Regions from separate parts of the Dictyobacter sp. Z7_2 genome, predicted to be linked through region 2. Evidence: riboswitches for the same ligand, from Rfam matches in the RefSeq annotation. Region 2 holds a riboswitch; the other holds the start of a gene.

Region 1 (4,408 bases), 4.4 Mb from region 2:
ATGGCATCGTACTGGTTCGTTGATGCCATTGCCTGTGAGATGGTGGCCAATTCGTAGGTGCCGGGCGCGTAGACGGTATGAATTTGGTCCTCGGCGGTGCCCAGGCGCAGTAGCTCCTGATGTGTCAGGTTCAGGAGCGCTCCTGTGATGTGCCAGTTATAGCGAGCCACGATGATCCCGATGCGCAGTCCCGTGCCATCGAGCGTCATCTCTTGTACCTGGTATTGCATAATGATCGGACTCCTTTTCAAGTATGATCCATAAAAAAATTATAATGCTGCAGGAGTAATATGATGTGGCGTTAACATATGTCCCATGCGCTCGAATTTTGTTTGTAAATAGTGCATATTATCGGCGGTAGGAAGTATCTCTAATGGGACGCGTTCGACGTTGATCCCTGCTTCGGCAAGGGCCTGGATTTTCTGCGGATTGTTGGTCAGCAGGCGAGCGCGGGCGATGTTGAGATCCTTGAGTATTTCGATGGCGATGTTATAGCTGCGGGCATCGCTGGGATATCCCAGTTTTTCATTGGCCTCGATGGTGTCGAAGCCCTGATCCTGCAAGGCGTAGGCCTGCAATTTGGCGGTGAGTCCGATGCCACGTCCCTCCTGCGGCATGTAGATGAGGATGCCGCGTCCTTCGGCTGCGATGGCATGCAGGGAGGCGTGTAGCTGCGCCTGACAGTCACAGCGCTGCGAGCCAAAGATGTCCCCGGTGGCGCAGGCCGAATGAAGACGTACCAGCGGAGCCTCTGCCTGCGGATCATCGATATTGCCCAGGGTCAGCGCCATGTATTGCTCTTGCGCGTCGAGCTCCTGATAGGCGAACGCTTTGAATTTGGCTTCTGGCAGCGGGAGCTGTGTCTGTGCGACGCGGGTGACATGATGCTCCTGACGATAGCGGGCGATGGCTGCGACGGTGATAATTCCGATCTGCCACTGCTTGGAGAGCTCATGGAGCGCTTGTCCACGTGCCGCTTCTCCCGTATGATCGAGCACCTCGCAGATCACGGCAGCCTGTGTCAGGCCAGCGAAGTTCATGAGATCGACGGACGCTTCAGTATGTCCTCGACGCTCAAGTGAGCCTCCGGGACGAGCGCGCAGCGGAAAGACATGTCCTGGACGTCCCAGATCATCTGGTCGGGTGGTGGGATCGACGAGCGCTCGGATCGTACGTGCACGATCGTGTGCTGAAATCCCCGTTGTGGTCCCATGCAGTGCATCCACCGACATCGTAAAAGCTGTACCTTGAAGCGAGGCACCACGATCGTGGAGGAGGGATAATTGTAGTTTATCGATCAGATCGCCCGCCATCGCCACACAGATAAGTCCATGGGCTGATTGCAGCAAGAAGTTGATCGACTCGGGCTGGGCGAATTGAGCGGCCAGACAGAGATCCGCCTCATTCTCACGCTGCTCGTCATCGGTAATTAAAACCATCTTGCCCGCCTGAATATCGCGTACCGCCTCCGCCACTGAAAGATAGTGAAATGTGTTGTTTGTCTGATTGGACATGCGAAAGGTACTCCTTATGATGTTTTCTAACCAGTTTTTATTTGCTAGAGCTAAATTATGCGCACAAGATAGTACTCTGTCAAAGGTCATGAAAACAGCGTAGTGTCGCACGCTCGCGTGCGATGTCCCAGGAACTCGTACTACGCAAACGGGCCTGATCGTACGTCGAGTGGACATCGCACGCTCGCGTGCGACGCTACTGGAAATACGGCCTACTTGCATGGCACAAAGCGATAAGCTTCGGGACGGGGGAAAGCACCTGAAGAGGTCTTGAGGGGAGAAAAAAGTGTGCAAAAGACACTATCTCATATATGCAGGCAACGCAGAGCAGTCCTTGAAGACAAGCTTCAGCAATGCCAGGAAATGAATAGCATCGATCACATAGCAGCGGCACAACAAAGCCTTGAGTCTTTGTTGCTGACTGTGTCTTCTCCCATCCGGACTATACCGTCGGCTCTGGAACTTCCCCAGATCCACCAGTGCAAGCGTAGCTATGCAGTAGGTCGCGGGCTTTACCGCCGATCGGGAATTGGAAACACCTGATGATGTATCCTCACCCTGCCCCGAAGACATATGATATAAAATTCTTCTACTCAGATAGTAATGAAATTCTGGTACTTTGTCAACACTTGCGCACGTTTTTAGCTGGCGTTTCTGATATTTAGATATTATTTCCGCTTAAAAGGCACTCGTGAAGAATGCGTGTATATCTTTCTCTACATCTCTCTGAGAGGCTGGCAAGACTCAAGGGAATGATCTCTATCTCGGTGTTTTTCACTCGCCCTTTGTACGTATCCAGATTATTTCTTTCCTCAGTCCGATTCTTATTGCCGCTCTGGCTCCCTTTGTCCAACAAATATTGGGTACGGTCTTTCGTATTTCAGTCTAAACGAAGATATTGATCAGTCGTTTGAGTTTGAGAGGGGAGTGCAATTCAGATCGGGTTGTGCTCCCCAATTGCCTCCGTAGATGTTTTGTCCAATTGGATCGATCCAGTGTTGCTGCTGCTGATAGTCGTTGGTGGCGTTGAAGACTTGTCCATTGGGAGCCTGTAATCGATAACTTTTAAGGCCTTTGTCGATACATGAATGGAATAGTATCGTTGATTAGATACTATAATCCTATCCAGATAGTGTTATAGCGTAAGTTATAAAATTTAAGTGCTGAGTCGTATAGAAACGTTGCACCGGGCAAGTAGGAAACTTTTATAGTATGCTTGATTAGCGGCAAAAAATAATGCATCAGTTCACAAAAACCTGATTTTTAAGCTCCTTTGTCAGTGATGGGCGATTCGAATAGCTTTGTTACACTGTATACGTGTTTGTTTGAGTTATGCTACCTGTACGATTTCTGTACGATGACGATTTCTATACGATGTTGAGGTGAGACTGTATGTCTTTTAATACTTCGATAATACCTCTGTGATGCGGCTGTATGATACACTGAAAGAGAATTCTTCCTACCCCTTGATTTTATTATAGTTTTGGGGAAGATTTTTTGATTGCACCAATGCTGGTTGCATGTGAGCCGAGGCTGGCGAGATTATGTATAGAATAAATGCGTGTTTATCGCTCGTCAGGTAGACGCTATGAGCTACGTTCAATGTTGAGGAAAAGCTATGATTAATAATCCTATTTCGTGCCATCTGATCACCTGGGGGGATCATTTTGAGCAGGGCTTGCAAGAAGTAGAAGAGATTGGTTTCCATGCCTGCGAGCCGTTTTCGCATGTTGCTCTGGCTTATGAAGAGAAGCCTGAGCAGTTGACCGAGCTGCTGGCGTCGCATCATCTGCGGCTCTCGGCCCTCTATGGCGGAGGACGCTTCAGCGATCCGACGCGTCGCAATGAGACCGTGGCGGCGAATGTACGCCTGGCTCGTCTGTTAGCACGTCTGGGAGTTGATCGCCTGGTATTTGGACCTGCTGGCCCCCGTACGATCGGCGGCACCAGTGATGATGCTCTGCGGGAGGCCGCTCAGACCATCAATGAAGCGGCGCGTGCCTGCTATGATCTTGGCGTTCTGGCCTGCGTGCATCCGCATCTCGGCACCGAGATCGAGACCGAGCACGAGATCGATACCATCATGGAACTGACCGATCCACGCTACGTCTATTTTTGTCCCGACACCGCTCATCTAACCTGCGCCGAGATCGATGTTCCGCAGATCATCCGCCGCTATGGCGATCGCATGCGCTACATGCACGTCAAAGACCTGCGCGACGGAGCCATCGAAGAGCGTCGCAGCAAGCAAGCGGGAACGCCAGTCTCGTCCGGGACGGAGTCGCTGCCGATCTTTAGCGAGCTGGGAACAGGCATCATCGACTACACACCCATCATGAGTGCCCTCGCTGACGTCAACTATCAGGACTGGATCACCGTCGAGATCGACGTCTCCCTGACAACGCCCAAAGAGAGCCTCATCCTCTGTCGCGACTACCTCCAGCAAAGACTGGGCGCACAGCTTTAGTCGCGAGCCGAGCTTCATTATTAGAATCGAACAAAGTAAACTGAAAGTGCCTGATTAGTTTACTTTGTTCGATTCGTTTACGTCTTTGCTGCTATCTGCTATACTAAGGTGGTCGGAAGTTCTAAATTGGGCGGGAGGCCTGCTGTGGAGAACAATGAGTTACCCAATGCGCATGTGCGGGATGAGAAGGTGGATAAGTATCTTGAGAAGCTGTTGCCTGGCATCACGCAGCGTGGATTTAGTCATGAGCGTATCGATGATATTGTGCGCTCTATGGATATCAGTAAGGCGACCTTCTATAAGTATTTTTCTTCGAAAGAGGATGTGATTGAGCGTGGGGTCGATCTGATGGTGAGCTATCTGGAGCGAGCGAGCGCATTAATTAGCGACGAGGCCATCTCATACACGCAGCGCTTTCAGGAGATTT
Region 2 (4,408 bases):
AGCTCTTCACGAGTTGCGTCTGCTTGGTATAAGTGTCTTTGGTTGTTATAATACCATTCGAGACGAGCGGCAGATAATCAGAGACATCAAAGGTACGTACGTGAAAACCATTGCGCTCCAATTGCAGTGGCTCATTATTGGAATAGCCAACCACAGCATCCTCTTTATGTGTCATCAAGGACGCCACTTGATTATAACCAATCGATTGTATCTTCACATCGTTAGATGTCAGATGACCTGCTTGCAGAAGCGCCAGCAAACCAGTATATGTAGCACCATAGAGTCCCGGCACACCGATCGTGTGTCCTTTGAGATCTGATAGTTGCTTAATAGATGAGTCCTTAGGGACAATGATACTGACAGGATATTTCTGAAAGATTGTAGCGACGTCAACCGCCTGCAAACTCTTATTCTTATCAAATGCCGTCAACAACTCATCACCACTGGCAAAAACAAATGTGTTCTTGCCAGCAAACATGGTTCCAATCAGATCAGTGACGATTCCATGGTTGAAGGTGACATTAAGACCAGCATCTTTATAGTAACCTTTGCTCTGCGCGACATAAAAGGGGGCAAATTGAATATCAGGATTGTAGCCCAAACCGATCGAAACATTTTGTAATGTTTTGCCATTTGAAGTCGATGATGTGCTCGATCCAGGATTGCCGCAGGCGGTCACGAACATGCCACAGATCAGCACAAGCGCTAAAGCCGACCACACCACAGATACACGACGAGATATTACCATTGAAACAGTTTCTCCATATCTTTAATATACCACTTCCGCCAATTTAACCAGCAGCCAGGTTGCACTGTAATAAAGTGAGGCCAGTACACCTAGCACAAGCACTGTCGCAAACATAAATGGCATATTATATTCATGTAATGCTATTTGTAGGAGAGCACCCAACCCTCTATCAGGGCTACAGAAGAACTCTCCCACCAGGGCACCGGTAATCGATAGCGTCAGACCGGTGCGTACAGCTGCGAGAATAGAGGGTAATGCAAGAGGGAATTCGATATAAGACAAAAGCGACCAACCAGATGCGCCCTCAAGGCGTGCTGCATCCAACAACTCGCGCTCAATCGTCTGCACCCCTAAAACAGTATTAATCATCATTGGAAACAATACTACCAGCATACAAATGATCACTACAGGTAGCACGCCCAGACCAACCCAGAGATAAAGGAATGGTGCCAGTACAATAGCAGGGATTGCTTGTCCGGCCGATAGATACGGCTGTAATGTATGTGCTAACAAACGCGACTTAGCAATCCCATAGCCAAGAGGCAAAGCCACGCATACAGCCAGGAGAAAGCCCAGCAGGCTTTCCTGTATCGTAATACCGATATGCACCCAATAGAGACCACTACTAAAACCATCGATCAAGCTGGCAAACACATCCTTAGGCCCTGGCAAGATAAAAGCATTGATACTACCTGAGGCAGTTGCCACATACCAGAGTAGCAAGATAATAAGTCCAAGTATAAATGGTGGAAGAAAAGAAAACGCTGGCGTAAAGGTCTTCCTATTACTACGCTGAGTAGATAGCAACAAGCTTTCGTTAGTGGTTGACACATCCTGTTCAAAACGATTTTTGCGCACAGAGAGTTGTGCACTATCATTCCTTGAAGTAGTTGCGTTCATAGAAATCATATCCCTCGGTCATAGCCAATACTGGCATACACTCATACAGACGAAAGAGCGGTAAAAGAGTGATGTCAATTTAACTAACCCAGGGGGACAAGTAAGGGAGATGTGATCAGATCATCATTGCATAGCGAGCTGATTCCATATGCAACAGTGCCGCTGATATTACTATCATCGGCTATGGTCCATAGTATAACCTTCTCCCATCCGGACTGTACCGTCGGCTTCGGAATCACACCGAATCTGTCGCATCATCAGTCAAGAAATAACTGCTGATAGACTCGCGGGCTTGATACATCTTTCACAAATCTGTACCATACCGCCGGTCGGGAATTTCACCCTGCCCCGAAGGTCTCTTTGTGTAAGTATGTCACATCCATATACTGTTATGCAAGGACATGAATCAAGTTATTACAGCTCAAAAAAGCCCATTTGTATCCCATCCTTCTCTTTACTGAAGCTATACAAATGAGCCTGCAACATTTTTATTTCTACATCTTCATCTATCTGATTTTAGTTATTCCTTTCGGACAGCACAAGCAAAAAGCCGCCAAGCGAAGCAAGATTCTTAAAAAATTGCACTGATTGAGTCCGACGAGCTTTGGCTTCTTTTTCTTTCCAAAAAGGATGTCCAATAATTGTTGTCGTAGTCACGGAACCAGTCAGGAGAGCAGCAGACAATCTCGGTAACACGCTGGATGCCAGCGTTGAGCCAGCAATCAACATCACTGCCGCATTCAAAATTGCCAATTGCCTTGGATAAGGTAAACCTTTAGCCTCAACCACTTCCGTCACGTGATCAGGATTAATGAATACTCCAAATCCTCCATAAATGCACAAAGAACCTAAAAATAGGTGCCCAAGGGTTTTAAACATGACAGCTCATTCCTTTCAAATCAAATCACTCATGCCTACGATAATATGAGTAAATTGAATAGCCATTTACTCATTGCCATATCATGACAGACATATTTCATTTTCACCCTGAGCCTCTTCAGGCCTGAATGAAGTCTTCATAGCAATGACGTTACAAGATTGAGCAATGTATACAAATGTAGAGACACGCAGCCAGGTATGATGGCTGATAGTTCGCTTAAGCAACAGACAAGCATCCAAGACCCATCTGGTCTGGCAGGATCTCGTCTAAAAAGATATAATACTCTCACGAGGAGGACTATGAGCACTGAACTACGCATTATTCCCATCACTGGTATTGGAGAGATTGATCCGGACACTGATCTTGGCGATCTTATCTACGCGGCACTCCAACACCAGCAGCTTACATTACAGCCAGGTGATGTGTTGGTCGTGACACAAAAAATTATCTCCAAAGCGGAGAAACGTGTCGTCAATTTGAACACAATTGAACCTTCGGAGTTCGCGAAAGCGTTCGCTGAACGTAATGATAAAGATGCTCGCCATGTTGAAGTGGTCTTGCGCGAAAGCAAACGTATTGTACGCATGGACCACGGTGTACTTATCAGTGAAACCCAGCATGGGTTTATCTGCGCCAATGCAGGGGTTGATGAATCTAATGTCGAAGGTGGAGAATTTTTGACGCTTCTCCCTGACGATTCCGATCAATCCGCACGGACAATTCGTACACGCTTACAACACTTAAGCCAGGAAGAAGACATTGCCATCATCGTTTCCGATACCTGGGGACGCGCCTGGCGCAATGGTCAGGTAAACATGGCCATCGGCGTCGCAGGCATGGAAGCGTTGGCTGACTATCGAGGACAGCATGATGCCTATGGTTACGAACTACGCGCCAGTATTATTGCAGTTGCAGACGAACTATCTTCAGCCGCCGAACTTGTCATGGGCAAAATTGATCGCGTCCCTGTGGCTCTAATCCGTGGATATCGCTACATACAGGGAGAGGGCACCGTCAATACATTGACACGTGATAGTTCCACTGATATGTTCCGCTAGTCTCAATAGGTTCACAAAAAATCCATGACAGAACCCAACCACACAGACAAAAAAGAACGGACAGCCTCCGTAGGAGAGACGCGTCAAGCGACAACGCTCCAACGTGTCGCCGATCTCAGTACCTTGATGAGCAGTCGTCGTAGTGTGCGTCAATTCCAAGAGACGCCGGTTCCGCGCGAATTCATCATGCAGATACTCGAAGCCGCCCGTTGGGCACCATCACCGCATGGTCGTCAGCCCTGGCGCTTTGTGGTCCTGACACAACCGGGACCGAAAAAACAACTTGCAGATGCCATGGGGCAAACCTGGCAACAAAACCTGGAGCTGGATGGAGAATCGTCCGATATTGTTGCCATCCGCCTGGAAAAATCTCGCCAGCGCATTCTCCACGCACCAGCCCTGATCATGCCTTGTCTCTACCTGGGTGACCTGGATCAATATCCAGATGCTCAGCGCCAGGAAGATGAAAGGACTATGGCCATACAAAGCATTGGTGCAGCCATTCAAAATATGTTGTTGACAGCTTATGATCTAGGACTAGATACAGGTTGGATGTGTGCTCCACTCTTCTGTCCTGAAATTGCATGTGCAGCACTCGATCTCGATACTCAACTTATCCCCCAGGCACTCATTCCTGTCGGCTATGCAGCAGCAGATCCGAAACGGCGCGCTCGCCTTCCTTTAGACAGTTTAATAGTTCGTTTTGATTGAGGTAAATATATGATTGTTGTTCTAGCCGGTGGTGTCGGCGCTGCACGTTTCTTACAAGGACTTGTCCAGGTAGTCCCACAGGAGGAGATTACAGTCATTGCCAATACAGGT

The links. A riboswitch is a leader RNA that binds a small molecule or an ion and turns the genes downstream of it on or off. The one in region 2 is predicted to bind FMN.
Region 1: linked by a shared signal. The riboswitch ahead of ribA (GTP cyclohydrolase II) and the one ahead of AC27N8_RS14305 (ABC transporter permease) in region 2 are both predicted to bind FMN.

The regions. Positions count from the first base shown of each region.
Region 1 covers NZ_BAAJPE010000002.1:4,540,831-4,545,238, forward strand. The annotation lists gene ribH (6,7-dimethyl-8-ribityllumazine synthase) at 1-230, opposite strand, end outside; gene ribA (GTP cyclohydrolase II) at 270-1,514, opposite strand; FMN riboswitch at 1,936-2,089, opposite strand; gene AC27N8_RS32430 (sugar phosphate isomerase/epimerase family protein) at 3,133-3,981, shown strand; gene AC27N8_RS32435 (TetR/AcrR family transcriptional regulator) at 4,126-4,408, shown strand, end outside.
Region 2 covers NZ_BAAJPE010000002.1:172,256-176,663, forward strand. The annotation lists gene AC27N8_RS14300 (ABC transporter substrate-binding protein) at 1-748, opposite strand, end outside; gene AC27N8_RS14305 (ABC transporter permease) at 770-1,648, opposite strand; FMN riboswitch at 1,843-2,008, opposite strand; gene AC27N8_RS14310 (DoxX family protein) at 2,165-2,527, opposite strand; gene cofE (coenzyme F420-0:L-glutamate ligase) at 2,828-3,586, shown strand; gene AC27N8_RS14320 (nitroreductase family protein) at 3,611-4,297, shown strand; gene cofD (2-phospho-L-lactate transferase) at 4,307-4,408, shown strand, end outside.